3 regions of the Ruminococcus intestinalis genome follow, and region 3 is predicted to be linked to each of the others. Evidence: predicted binding sites of a transcription regulator. Region 3 holds the regulator's gene; each other region holds the start of a gene.
The links. The regulator NrdR, encoded in region 3, represses ribonucleotide reductase genes. The targets are predictions, from matches to a motif close to CACNANATNTNGTG.

Region 1 (5,003 bases), 180 kb from region 3:
AGCAAAAAAGAACTTCGCAAAGTTAGCGAAAGCGACCTTGAGGAAATAGATATTTAATTGAGGAGAAAAATTATGATACTAACTACTACAGAAACAATTTCAGGCAGAAACCTGGCCACACTCGGTCTTGTGCAAGGCAACACAATTCAGTCGAAGCATATGTTCAGCGATATGGGACAGAGCTTTAAAACTATGGTTGGCGGCGAGCTTAAATCATACACTGAAATGATGAACAAGGCAAGAGATATTGCCACTCAGCGTATGATTGATATGGCTGCAAGAATGGGTGCGGACGCTATTGTATGCGTTCGTTACACATCAGCTTCTGTTATGCAGCAGGCTGCCGAAGTGCTTGCTTACGGCACAGCAGTTAAATTTATTTAAAACTGTAAAGCCATAACAAAAAAACCTGTACGGCAACTGCTGTACAGGTTTTTACTTTACGCTTTGCTATATTAAATTAAAAAAATTTTGCAATATCCTCAATAGCCTTGCGCTTTGGCATTGCAGGCTCTGCATTGCTGTAGCCTACTCCGATTACGCTTACTACCGCCTCGGTTTCGGGAATATTCAAAACTTCCTTGATTTTTTCGTTATCTCTTATACCCATTACAAGAGTTGAAAGTCCAAGTTCTGTTGCCTTAAGCAAAAGATTCATACTCTGCAAACCGCAGTCGTAAAATCCCCAACCGTTGCCGAGTTCGTTTGTCGGTGTACCGTCCTTTTCGTATCCGGAACGATTAAGCACAATTGCGGTAACAATAAGTGCGGGAGCGTTTGCAACATTTTTCTGATTGTAAGGCGACAATGCATTCTTAACATCTGCAAGTTTTTCGCCTGTTACCACATAGTAGCGTGATACCTGCGAGTTTTTCCATGACGGTGCAAGTTGAGCCGCCGCAATCATCTCTCTTAACTTTTCTGTTTCAACAGGTTTATTTATGTATTCTCTTACGCTTCTGCGAGTTTCCGTTACTTTTGATAATTCCATCATAATACCTCCGATTTCATTTTATTTATAAGGTAATATTAGCACAAAATAAAATTTTTTACAATAAAATTAGCCTAATTTCTGCAATTTTAGCACTTTAAGCACTGTAAATGAAAAGTTTAACTTTTGGTATTATTTTTAATATTATACTAAAGTAAACTTTATCAATTTGAAAGGATGATTTTATGGCAAAAGTAAGCTGTGTTGATATTTCAGAATTTCAGCAAGGCATTAATTTTAACAAAATGAAAAGCGACGGTATAAAAGCTGTCATTATAAGAGCAGGCTACGGCAGAGAATCAAGTCAGAAAGACAGTATGTTTGAAAGTCATTACAAAAACGCAAAAAGCGAAAATATGATGATTGGTGTGTACTGGTACAGTTACGCAGACAGCGTCGGCGATGCAGAAAAAGAGGCAAGGGCTTGCCTTGAATGCATTAATAACAAATCTCTTGATATGCCGATTTATTATGATTTGGAAGATAATTCACAAACTAAACTCGGCAAAGCAAAACTTACAGAAATTGCGGAACGCTTTTGCGAAACGATCAAGAAAAGTAACTACAGAGCAGGTGTATATGCTAATCTGAATTGGTTTAATAATTTTCTCGATTACGATAAATTAAAGAAAAAGTACAGTATCTGGCTTGCACAATATAACTCCGTAAATGAATTAAACTGTGATATATGGCAGAACAGTTCAACAGGCAGAGTAAGCGGTTACGGCAAAAATATTGATACGAACATCATATTTAACGAAAGCGTTTTCAACAGCAAAAAAGAAGACGATAAAGACAAAGGAAAAATAACCAAACCGGATATTTTCTACAGAGTGCGCTGTGACGGTGTTTGGCTGCCCGAAGTAAAAAATCTTGAAGATTACGCAGGTTTAAAAGGCAAAGCAATTACGGATATTGCAATAAAAGTAAGTGAAGGCAAGGTGTGGTATCAGGTTCACACTAAAAGCGGATGGCTGCCGAAAGTCAGCGGATATGACATTGACGATTTAGAAAACGGTTATGCGGGCAACGGCAGTAAAATTGACGCAATCAGAGTGTATTACACCACACCGCAGAGTATTGCCGAAAGTCTTAACAAATATCTTGTTGCAAAATATAAAGTTTCGGCAATAAGCAAAGAATATTTTGACTGGCAGCACGACGACCAAACTTCAAACGGTCAGGACGGCTACGCAGGACTTTTTGGTAACAACATAGACAGAGTTTTATTGGTGCTCGAATAATATATAAGGCGGTGGAAGCATCGCCTTATTTGCTTGAAATAAAAAATTTTGTGCTAAAATATTCATATACCTAAAATATTCATATACAATTACAAATCGGGAAATTAAACTAATAAAAATTGTTATTTGAGGGCAAAACTTTTGTCCTCTTTGCTTTTATATATTTGTCAACTGTAAAAATAAACAAAAATACTTACTTTTATTTGTGCGAATAATTCCTATTTTGATATTGCATACAACAAGATGTTGTGCTATAATAGATTTACTCTACAAGATATATGCTTTTAAAGAATTAAAAGTTACATTATACATTAAAGAGGATTATGAAATTACGAAAGGGAAGGATTTATTATGACAGTAAATGTAAAGGGCGGAAAGCTTAGCAAAAAGGAAATTGAGGCATACACAACACAGCTTAGAGAGGCAAATCCGGATAAATATATCAAGAATGTTGAACTCACAGTTGACGGCGACTATGTTGATGTTAAGTATGACTATGATTCTGTTCCGTTTGAAAGAATCCGCAGAATTACAGGCTACCTTGTAGGTACTGTTGACCGCTTTAACAACGCAAAGCGTGCCGAGGTTGAAGACAGAGTAAAGCACAGCGTACCTTGTACAGAATGTTGCTCTGTTGATGAAATCGCATAATTTTTTTGTTTGATTATCCGATTTTATAATATACCTGTTATTTCTTGTTGACTTTTGTCGATATAACGGTATATAATTAAAACAATAAGTTAATATTTATCTTATCAAGAGCGACTGAGGGAACAGGCCCTGTGAAGTCCGGCAACCTGCATTTGCAAGGTGCCAAATCCTGCGGTATTTACCGAAAGATGAGTCTTAATAGCACCTTTCGGCTGAAAGGTGCTTATTTTTTGCAAAGGAGAATTATAATGGCAAAACATTTTTTCACTTCTGAGTCAGTAACAGAGGGACATCCCGACAAAGTTTGCGACCAGATTTCCGACGCTGTTCTTGACGCTATTCTCGAACAGGATAAAAACGCTCATGTTGCCTGCGAGGTAACCGCTACAACAGGTGTAGTTCATGTTATGGGCGAAATTTCTACAGACTGCTATGTTGACATTGCAGGTATCGCAAGAGAAGTTGTAAATGACATCGGCTATGACAACCAGGCATGCGGTTTTAACGGCAATACTTGCGCTGTACTCACTTCTATTGACCAGCAGAGCCCTGATATTGCAATGGGCGTAAACGAAAGCTACGAGCTTAAAGACGGCGAAAATGACGCTAACAATCAGATTGGTGCCGGCGACCAGGGTATGATGTTCGGCTACGCTTGCAACGAAACCAAAGAGCTTATGCCGCTTGCTATCTCACTTGCTCACAAGCTTGCAAAACAGCTTACAGCGGTAAGAAAAGACGGTACTCTCTCCTACCTTCGTCCTGACGGTAAAACACAGGTAACCGTTGAGTATGAGGGTGACACACCTGTAAGGGTAGACACCGTTGTTGTGTCTACACAGCACGATGAAAATGTTACACTGGAGCAGATCAGAAAAGATATGGTTGAATATGTAGTAAAGCCAATCATTCCTGCCGAGCTTTTAGACGAAAACACAAAATATTTCATCAACCCGACAGGCAGATTTGTAATCGGCGGCCCTGTAGGCGATTCAGGTCTTACAGGCAGAAAGATTATAGTTGATACCTACGGCGGATTTTCTCGTCACGGCGGCGGTGCATTCAGCGGTAAAGACCCGACAAAGGTTGACAGAAGTGCCGCTTACTACGCAAGATACATCGCAAAGAATATTGTTGCCGCAGGTCTTGCCGATAAGTGCGAGGTTCAGCTTGCATATGCAATCGGTGTTGCTAAACCTGTATCAATAATGGTAGATGCTTTCGGTTCATCAAGCTACACAAACGAACAGCTTTCAGACGCTGTGGAAAAGGTATTTGACTGCCGTCCGAATTCTATTATTGAGCAGTTAAAGCTTAAAGAAACAAAGTATCGTCCGCTTGCCGCTTACGGTCATATGGGCAGAGAAGAACTCGGCGTTGCTTGGGAAAAGACAGACAAAGCACAGGCTCTCGTTAAAGCTATTAACGAATAATTATTAAAACAAATACACAAACCGCTCTTCTAAAAAATTCTTAGGAGAGCGGTTTTTATAATTTGTCGGTTCTATCCTTAAGTCAAAAAATTATAAAAGGTTGACCAAACTTTTATAATTATTTAGATTATAAAAGAAAGTTGTAAACAATTGCGAAATTCAAAACAATATATCCGTTACAGATGATTTTAAAATATTTATCTGCGACCTCTTTGCCAAGACTGCGGCAGGTATGCTTGTGAACGGTTTTAAAAACAAAAAAATTCGGTGAAGATAAAGCAATATTAAATATACAGGTAATATTCAATATACAGGTAATATTCAATTCTTTACCTGACATTTTAAGACGAGCACAACAAAAATAAACTTAAAATTGCCCATTGCATATTTTGCAGTGGGCTTTCTGAATTTTATGTGAATTATATTGCTTTTTAAGTGCAAATTTTATAAAATTTAATTATTAATATTGCGAGGTGGGTTATGAATAATCTTATAAACTATTTAAAATGGCGTGGCGATTTAGGTTTTGATATTTCACCTTTAAACGAAGTTGACGCTCTTATATTTTCAGAGCTTGTTTATCTTGATTTTTCGGGATATACAGAAAAATCACAGCTTCCGCTTTCCGACATAAATAAACTTTATTTTAAAGAAAAGCGTGATGTTGTTTTTAAAGATTACTAT
Region 2 (5,003 bases), on a different contig from region 3:
AATATGTAACAAATCACGAAACACACGAAATGCTTATTTCAGGCTTGGGCGAGCAGCATCTTGATGTTGTAATTTCAAAGTTAAAGTCAAAATTCAATGTAGAGGCGGTTCTTAAAAAGCAGAAAATCGCATATCGTGAAACTATCAGGAAAAAAGTTTCGGCACAGGGCAGATATAAAAAGCAGTCAGGCGGTCACGGTCAGTTCGGCGATGTTTGGATTGAGTTTGAGCCTTGCGAGAGCGAAGGTCTTGAATTTGCGGAAAGAGTTGTCGGCGGCGCAGTTCCTAAAAACTTCTTCCCGGCAGTAGAAAAGGGTTTGCGTGATTCCATTAAAAAAGGTGTGCTTGCAGGTTATCCGATGGTAGGTATCAGAGCTACACTTTATGACGGTTCGTATCATCCTGTTGACTCTTCGGAAATGTCGTTTAAAACTGCCGCAAGTATGGCATATAAAAACGGTATTCCAAACGCATCTCCTACACTTCTTGAGCCAATCGGCTCTCTTAAGGTTACATTGCCCGACTCAAATATGGGTGATGTAATGGGTGAAGTAAACAAACGCAGAGGCAGAGTGCTCGGTATGACTCCTGCCGAGGACAGCGGTATGCAGATTGTTGAGGGCGAAGTTCCTATGGCAGAGATGGATAATTTCGCAACCTATCTTCGTCAGGTTACGCAGGGCAGAGGAAGTTATGAATTTGCTTTTGCAAGATATGAAGACGCTCCGGCAAATGTTGCTCAAAAGATAATTGAAAAAGCTAAGGCTGACGCTGAATAAGCAAAATAACTTTATAATTTTATCAAATCCCGTTGCATTTCTTTGCAATGGGATTTGTTTCTCTTGACTAACTTTGATGTGCTGTGCTAAATTATTGTTAATGCCATTATATGGTGTAGTTTATTTGTTAAGTGGTGTTTTTAGTTGTTGGATTTAGTGCTTTCAAAGTTTATAAAAAATTATGATGACATAAAAAATCCGCAGGTGCGTTCGGCTTGCGGTAATTTTTCGGGTGTAGTCGGAATAATACTGAATCTCATTTTGTTCAGTGCAAAGCTTTTGTCGGGGATACTCACCGCATCAATTTCCGTAACTGCAGACGCATTCAATAACTTGTCTGATGCAGGCAGTTCGGTTGTAACATTCTTGGGATTTAAACTTGCCAACAGACCTGCCGATGAAGAACATCCCTACGGTCACGGCAGATATGAATATGTGGCGGGTTTGGGAATATCGTGTGCAATTATCCTTGTGGGTGTGGAACTTTTGAAATCGTCAATTGAAAAAATTATTAATCCCGAAGAAAGCACAGCAATTACTTTGTTGTCGGTATGTATTCTTATCGGCTCAATCTGTGTAAAGCTGTGGATGTTTTTCTTCAACAGGGCAATGTCAAAAAAGATTTCTTCGTCTGCTCTTAAGGCAACGGCAATGGATTCTCTCACCGACTGTATTGCTACTTCGGTAGTTTTAATAGGTTTGGGCATATCTGCCGTAACAGGTGTGAATATCGACGGTTGGCTCGGTTGTGCCGTAGCCGGATTTATTCTTTATACGGGTATAAGCACTTTTAAGGAAAGTCTTTCACCTTTGCTCGGAAATACTCCCGACCCGGAATTTATAGACGAAATCAGAGAAATTGTGCTTTCTACCGAACTTATAACGGGTATTCACGATTTGCTCATTCACGATTACGGTCCGGGAAGATGTATAATTTCTTTCCATGCGGAAGTTCCTTACGATGTCGATATTTTAAAGGCGCACGATGTAATCGACAGACTTGAAAGAAAAATACAGGAAAAGTATAATTGCGTGGTTACTATTCATATGGATCCGATTGCGGTTTCCGATGAATATACTATTGAATTAAAAGAAAAGATAAACGAGTCGCTTGACAGTATTGACAGCGCACTCAGCCTGCACGATTTCAGAATTGTAAAGGGAGAAGAGCATCAGCGTGTACTTTTTGACCTTGTGGTTCCGCCTGAATGTAAATTAAAAGAAACAGATGCGTTAAATGCTGTGAAAGAAAAAATAGCGCAGATTGATGAAAAACTTATCCCGATAATACATATTGATAAAATCTGCCTTGAATGTGGCGGAAATATTAAATTATGATTTAGCAAAACACTTTATTAAGCGATTATAAAGGTTTGGTTAAAACCGTGCGTTAAATCGCAAAACTTACTGATAAAAGCAATCAAGCTGTTTGATAAAGCAGCCCGATTGCTTTTTGTTTTGATTTTATGTCAGTGTTTAATTATTAGAACAATATACAATATATTGTGGCGATATAAACAAACGGTCACATATTATAGAAAATTTTTGTAATATTCTAATTTGTAATTATCCTAAAAAAATTGCTCAAATTAAACAAATAAAAAAATCTGTTTTTGTCAGTTTGACGATTGAATTAAACGCCTCTTTATGATAGAATAAAACTTGTGTTCGGCAATACATATACCACAATATATAGTGAAAATTATAAAAGTAACACTAAATATAGACATATATAGGAGTTATAAATACGGAGGAAGAGAAATGATAACAAAAATTATTAAGCGTGACGGACGAGAAGCGAATTTTGACACAGAAAAAATAACACAAGCCATTTATAAGGCTGCACAGGCAATCGGCGGTAACGATTATGATGCCGCAAAAGCACTTTCGGTACAGGTAAGAGATTTACTTGAGAAAAAGTGCGGAGATAAGGCTCCTACAGTTGAGCAGGTACAGGACGCTGTTGAAAAGGTGCTTATTGAAAACGGTCATGCAAGAACTGCAAAGGAATATATACTTTACCGTGCAGAGCGTACAAGAGTGCGTGAAATGAACACAAAGCTGATGAAGATTTATGAGGACCTTACTTTTAAATCAGCAAAAGATAACGATGTAAAGAGAGAGAATGCAAACATTGACGGCGACACCGCAATGGGCACAATGCTCAAGTACGGTTCAGAGGGCGCAAAACAGTTCAATGAAATGTACATTCTCGACCCTAAGTATTCTAAGGCTCATCGTGACGGTGATATTCATATTCACGATCTTGATTTCTTTACACTTACCACAACTTGTTGCCAGATTGACCTTGTAAGACTTTTTAAAGGCGGTTTTTCAACAGGTCACGGCTATTTGAGAGAACCTAATGACATTGCATCATATTCGGCACTTGCATGTATTGCAATTCAGTCTAACCAGAATGACCAGCACGGCGGTCAGAGTGTGCCTAACTTTGATTACTCAATGGCTCCGGGCGTTAAGAAAACATACAGAAAGCGTTACAGAATCAATCTTGAAAGAGCAATTGAACTTTTGACAGATGCCGAAGATCCTGACGCTACAGTAAAAGAAATCTGCGAAAAGGCAGAGGAGGCAAGCGGCGAATGGCCGACACTCGAAAATCAGACTCCTAATTATAAAAAGGAAGAGCTTGCACTTCTTAAAGAAAAGTTTGAAGACAGAGTTGCCGAGAAAATTCAGCGTTTTGCGTTTAAACATGCCGAGGCTGAAACAGATAAGGCTACTTTCCAGGCTATGGAGGCACTTATCCATAACCTTAACACAATGCATTCAAGAGCAGGCGCACAGATTCCGTTCAGCTCACTTAACTACGGTACAGATACTTCTCCGGAGGGCAGACTTGTTATGAAGAACCTCCTTTACGCTACGGAAAGAGGTCTTGGCAACGGTGAAACACCTATTTTCCCAATTCAGATTTTCAAGGTAAAAGAGGGCGTAAACTACAATCCGGAGGATAAGAACTACGATTTGTACAAACTTTCAATGAGAGTTTCTGCAAAAAGACTTTTCCCTAACTTCTCATTTATCGACGCACCGTACAATCTCCAATATTACAAGCCCGGTCATCCTGAAACAGAGGTTGCATATATGGGCTGCCGTACAAGAGTTATGGGCAATGTTTACGATCCTGACAGAGAGATTACATACGGCAGAGGAAACCTTAGCTTTACTTCAATTAACCTTCCAAGACTTGCAATTCTTTCAAATAAAAATATTGACTTCTTCTTTGAACAGCTTGACAGAATGTGCGATCTCGTTGTAGGTCAGCTTCTTGAGCGTTTTGAAATTCAGTGTCAGAAACTTGTCAGAAACTATCCTTTCCTTATGGGTCAGGGTATTTGGCTTGACAGCGACAAGCTTACTCCTAACGATTCTGTAAGAGATGTTTTAAAGCACGGCTCACTCACAATCGGATTTATCGGACTTGCCGAGTGTCTTGTGGTTCTTACAGGCAAACATCACGGCGAGAGCGAAACTTCACAAAAGCTCGGCCTTGAAATTGTCGGCTATATGAGAAAGAAGATGAACGAGGCTACCGAGAAGTATAAACTTAACTTCGGTGTTATCGGTACTCCTGCAGAGGGCTTGTCGGGCAGATTTGTAAGAATTGATAAAGAGCGTTTCGGAATTATTCCGGGTGTTACAGACAGAGAGTATTATACAAACTCTTTCCATGTACCTGTTTATTACAATATTTCCGCATTTGATAAAATTAAGATTGAAGCACCTTATCACAATCTTACAAACGGCGGTCACATCTCATATATTGAGCTTGACGGTGACCCGTCACAGAATATTGACGCATTTGAGGCTGTTATCCGTTGTATGAAAGAGAGCGGAATCGGCTACGGTGCAATCAACCACCCCGTTGACCGTGACCCTGTTTGCGGACATACAGGTATTATCGGTGATTATTGCCCGCAGTGCGGCAGAAAAGAAACTAAGAACGGTCAGGGATTTGAGCGTATCCGCAGAATTACAGGCTACCTTGTAGGTACAACAGAGCGTTTTAACAATGCAAAGGCAGCCGAGGTAAGGGATAGGGTAAAGCATTCTGTTTCCGAATGTTGCGGTATGGAAGATTTTTCCGATGATATTACAGCATAATTATGAGTAAAGATATTATAAGACTTTCAGGAGTTATAAAAAACAGCATAGTTGACGGCCCGGGTTTCAGACTTACAGTTTTTTGCCAGGGTTGTC
Region 3 (5,003 bases):
CTTTTGAGTTGTCTTCCTGCATAGTTACAATTGCTTCTTTTAAATCAGGGTTAAAAATCTTTTCAGCAGGTACTCTGCTGTTTTCCATTTTCATTTCGCTCATAATAATATATCCTCCAACTGTTATTCTATAGTATATGTTTTGCCGTCCTCAACAGTAAGTCCATTATCGGCCGGGTACTGCTGACTGTCGGCAAAGTCACCGTCATTAAAAATAATATACGGTGTTTCCCAATCTTCTGTAAAGGTATAGCTGTACTTTCCGTCGCTTTCCTTTGTCATTTCAATTCCCGGCCAGGTTTCGTTTTCATACAGTTCATCGTTGTAAACATATGCAAAAATCTGATCGCCCCAGCTGTCGGGCTTTTCAAAATATACCTTTGTGCCGCTTGAAATTGAATATTTTACTTCTGTAGCAAATACAACTCTTTCGTAGGTTTTTACACCCTTGGAATTTTTAGCTGTAAGTTCAAGTGTTGCTATATCACTTCCGCTCGGTACAGAAACGGTTACGGTTTCTCCGTTCTTATATGAAACAGCCGCTGCTCCGTTAAGAGCATATTCCGCATTATCCGTATTTGCACAAGTAAGTGTGACTGTTGCGGTTTTACCGCTTTGAATATTAAATACGGTGTCCTCGGCAACGCCTACTTCGGCGGCAGCTTCATATTTCTTATAACCGTCGTTATAAAGAACTACCACACTGTTTGCCGGAATATCGGCATCAGAAGTAAGTTTACCGTTTTTAACGGTGTATTCTGTCTTGCCGTCAACTCTGTTTACATATGTACCGTCGGCAAGATTTGTTTCAAATCCTGTCTTAAGAGCGTCTTTTGTATTTACAATTACCGCTCCTTTTGTGCCCCTTTCAATCATAACAGCGGTTGAATCGGAGTTCGGATTTACAATATTTTCGTCTTCGCCAATCATAGCTGTACGGAAGAAATTTACGGCTTTTACACTCTTATCCTTGTACATATCGTCACCCTCTGTGCCGATACGGTTCATTCCCCATTCGTTTTCAACACTTGAATAGTAAGGACGATCGAAGAACAGCGGTGTGCCGTCTTTTCTTGCAGTAATTACTGCCCAACCGAGGATAACCTGTTCCTTAGTCATATTGTACCAGTTGCCGTCATTGATATAGTTATCGTGAGATTCAACCCATGTAACCATATTAAGCGGTGCGTCACCGAGCCAATAATCACTTACAGTACCTTTTGACAAAGTATTGTTTGTAATTGCGCCTCTGATTTTACTGCCGTATGTACTTGCTGTAGTATGACCTATTGCCTCAATATAGTCGGCAATTCTTTCATTGTTGCCCTGAAGCACCTCTCCGTATATAAACAGATTGTCAGCATTGTTTACTTCGGTGATTACTCTCTGCCAGAAGTTATTTGTAAAGCCGTCATCTTCCTTAGGATCGTCAGGTAAGCCGATGTGCTTTGCAGTATCATAACGGAAACCGTCAGCACCGCAAGCGACACAGTCATTGAGATACTCAATAAAATAATCCTGAAAAGATGTGCGCTCTGTATTAATATCAGGCAAACCACCCATTTTGTAAGTAGTGCAAGCAAGTCTGTTTGAAAAGTCATTGAGGTCATACGCATTGTTTTTATGATAAAGCGTGTCCAAACTTCCGCCGCCTGCATCAATAAGATCCTGACTTACTGCGCTTGTGGTCGGTGTTGTGTGGTTAGCAATAACATCAACAATAACCTTAATACCGTACTTTTCCGCCTCGTCACACATAGCTTTAAACTCGTCACGAGTTCCGAGCTGATAGTTACCGATTTTAAAATCGGTGGGCTGATAATGATAGTACCATTTGCCATCACCGTAAAGCTGCATTCCGCCGTTCTCGCCCTCAAGGCAAGCATTAATAGGCGAAGTCTGCAGCGCCGTATATCCTGAAGCCGCAATGTCAGCCATAGATTCCTTTATAGTATTGAAATCCCACGAAAAACACTGCAAAATTGTACCGTTATCAATCTTATCTGCGTGAGCATACTCGGTAGAAGTATTGGTAGAAGTATTATCATCTGAACCGTTCTGCGAATTTGAACAGCCTGTCAAATAAACGACAGAACCTGTGAGCATAGCAGAAACCAACAGACCTGATAATATTCTTTTGAACAAATAATCACCATCTTTCATTTCACAATTAATCCGAGTGCGATAAGCCACAAGGATAAAATTATTATAACATTATTTCTTAGCAAAATAAATAGTATTTTGAGATTTTTTACAATTATTTTAAAAATTCCTACCTAATAAACAAAAAGAGCCTGATTTTTTGGATAATCAGGCTCTTAAAATATTACTTTTTTTCGGTAAGGAGTTTGTTTAACTCCTCCATAAATGTATTAATATCCTTGAATTGGCGATAAACCGAGGCAAAACGAACATATGAAACTTCATCAACCTTTTTAAGGCGCTCCATTACAAGTTCACCGATCTGCTCGGCAGTAATTTCTCGTTCAAAGCCGTTCTGTGCAGTAAGCTCAATGTCAGTGACCATTTCTTCTACCTGTTCAACAGAAACAGGGCGCTTTTCACAAGCACGAAGAATACCTGCAGTCAGCTTATTGCGGTCAAAAACTTCTCTTGATTTGTCACGCTTGACAACATAGAGAGGAATATTCTCAATAATTTCATAAGTTGTAAAACGCTTTCCGCACTTAAGACATTCTCTTCTTCTGCGTATTCTTTCCCCGTCATCTGCCGAACGGGAATCCACAACCTTACTTTCTTCAAATGAACAATATGGGCATTTCATAAAAAGCTCCCCTAAATCACAAATATTCTAAAAATATTATAACATACCGAAAAATTCAAGGCAATAAATATTTATTTACAAATTTATTACATTTTTGCTCTATGCTGATTTTTACAAATGAAAAAAGCAACAGTTGAGAATAAACTCGTCTGTTGCTTTTTTAGGGGTAATAGGGTTATAGAAGAAATTTATGTTATGTAGTTGATAGCATATTTTTAACAGCTCATTCGCTGTTTCTTTTAAAATTATAACAGAATAATACTATTTTGGAAATTGCATTTGCAACGATTTTCAAGAAACTGTATAAAAATACAGTAATAAATTTTATTGAATACGCACTAATATGCCAAGATTTAATTAATATCAAGACTAACACAAGCAATATTCATTACTGTTTTATAATATCCCTACAATTCATAATTTTTGCAATATGGTGAAATTATCACCGTTAAAATCTATTAATCCGTCTTTTTTCATTTTATTAAGCTCACGGGAAAGCGCCGATTTATCAACGCTTAGATAATCCGCAAAATCCTGTCTTGAGCCTTCAATGCAAAAAGAAGAACTTCCGTCACGCTTTTCTCTGAATTCAAAATAACGCATTATTTTTTTGCGTATGGAACGCTCTGAAAGCACAATTTTATATTCGAGAGAGCGCAAATCCATCTCCTCAAACAATACAAAAAGATTTTTAAGTAATTTTTGCTGAATAATAATCTTTTTATAATCATTTTCTTTAATTTTCGCAAAATCAAGAAAAAGAATTGTCGACTCCCCATGCGACACTATTTCAATATCGCAATGTGTGGTTCGTGGTGCGGCGGTGATAAGCCAACCTATGCTGTCACTGTAAACTCTTCCCAAAATTTCACGAACTCCGTCTGAATTATATTTTTGTATTTGAGCCGCACCCTCAAGCACAAAAGCGGAATATTTATGAATTTTGCCTGAACTTACAATAATATCATCATTTTTATAGCTCTGAATTTTATAATCAAATTCCACAAGCGCCTGTTCTATTTCTTCATCTGTAAAACTTTCAAAAATCGGGTGCTTTCTTAGGAATTCAAAATGTTGTTCCATATTTCCTCCGACAAATTAAATATGCAATACTAAAAATATCCGCACCAAAATATACGGATATTTTATCCGTAAATTCAAAATAGTTTGCGTACTTTTAGCAAAAACTATTTTATTAAATTATTGAATCTGCAAGAGCGGCAAGCTGAACTTCATTTTCAGCTGTCATAGTTGAACGGATTGTAACCTTGGCATCTGAAATCTCAATACCCTTCATTTCGTCAAAATAAGGCTGCATAGACTTGATTGCACAAGGTGCCCATGAACCGTTTTCAATCATAGCGACTTTACGGTTTTTGTATCCCTTAATTTTCAAATGATGTAAAAAGTCATTCATAACAGGGAAAACTCCGCCGTCATATGAAGGAGCGGCCACAACAAGTGTAGAATACTTAAATGCGTCCTCAACATTTTCTGCCATATCACTTCTTGAAAGGTCAGAAATAGCAATCTTTTTATCTGTTTTCTCTTTCAAAATATCATAAAGTTTTAAAGCGGCTTTTTCGGTATTGCCATGAATTGAACAATAAGCGATAAATATACCGTCAACCTCCGGCTCATACTTGCTCCAGATGTCATAAAGGTTAATATAATAACCGAGATTTTCAGTAAGAACAGGACCGTGTAACGGACAGATTTTCTCAATATCAAGCTTAGCTGCTTTTTTAAGCAAAGCCTGAACCTGCACACCGTATTTTCCGCAAATATTAAAGTAATATCTTCTTGCCTCGCAAGCCCAATCTTCGTCTGTATCAAGTGCACCGAATTTACCGAATCCATCGGCAGAAAAAAGCACTTTTTCCTTGCTTTCATATGTAACCATAACCTCGGGCCAATGTACCATAGGCGCCATATAGAAAGAAAGTGTATGTTCTCCGAGGTTTAATGAGTCGCCCTCTTTTACAGTAACCGTTCTGTCGGTAAGGTCAATGTCAAAAAATTGAGGCAGCATATTAAATGTCTTTGCATTTCCGACAAGCTTCATATCGGGATATTTATCTGCAAGCAGCTGTATGTTTGACGCATGGTCAGGCTCAAGATGATTAATAATAAGATAATCGGGAGTTTTTCCGTCAAGTACATTTTCAAGATTTGCAACCCATTCATCAGTTTTTCTCTTATCCACCGTGTCAAGTAC

Region 1: a site for NrdR is predicted at 2,473-2,486, ahead of nrdD (anaerobic ribonucleoside-triphosphate reductase). Genes of this name have one in related genera too.
Region 2: a site for NrdR is predicted at 2,464-2,477, ahead of H8R91_RS09460 (anaerobic ribonucleoside triphosphate reductase). Genes of this name have one in related genera too.

What each region holds. Positions count from the first base shown of each region.
Region 1 covers NZ_JACOPS010000001.1:376,568-381,570, reverse strand. Annotated here, with positions in the region: gene H8R91_RS01890 (efflux RND transporter permease subunit) at 1-57, shown strand, start outside; gene H8R91_RS01885 (YbjQ family protein) at 73-384, shown strand; gene H8R91_RS01880 (nitroreductase family protein) at 461-994, opposite strand; gene H8R91_RS01875 (glycoside hydrolase family 25 protein) at 1,177-2,235, shown strand; gene nrdD (anaerobic ribonucleoside-triphosphate reductase) at 2,587-2,886, shown strand; SAM riboswitch class I at 2,985-3,081, shown strand; gene metK (methionine adenosyltransferase) at 3,135-4,319, shown strand; gene H8R91_RS01855 (Mbeg1-like protein) at 4,800-5,003, shown strand, end outside.
Region 2 covers NZ_JACOPS010000004.1:224,998-230,000, forward strand. Annotated here, with positions in the region: gene H8R91_RS09450 (elongation factor G) at 1-779, shown strand, start outside; gene H8R91_RS09455 (cation diffusion facilitator family transporter) at 924-2,117, shown strand; gene H8R91_RS09460 (anaerobic ribonucleoside triphosphate reductase) at 2,541-4,907, shown strand; gene nrdG (anaerobic ribonucleoside-triphosphate reductase activating protein) at 4,910-5,003, shown strand, end outside.
Region 3 covers NZ_JACOPS010000001.1:198,979-203,981, reverse strand. Annotated here, with positions in the region: gene H8R91_RS00995 (enhanced serine sensitivity protein SseB) at 1-103, opposite strand, end outside; gene H8R91_RS00990 (alpha-amylase family glycosyl hydrolase) at 124-2,163, opposite strand; gene nrdR (transcriptional regulator NrdR) at 2,327-2,785, opposite strand; gene H8R91_RS00980 (Crp/Fnr family transcriptional regulator) at 3,200-3,868, opposite strand; gene H8R91_RS00975 (FprA family A-type flavoprotein) at 3,981-5,003, opposite strand, start outside.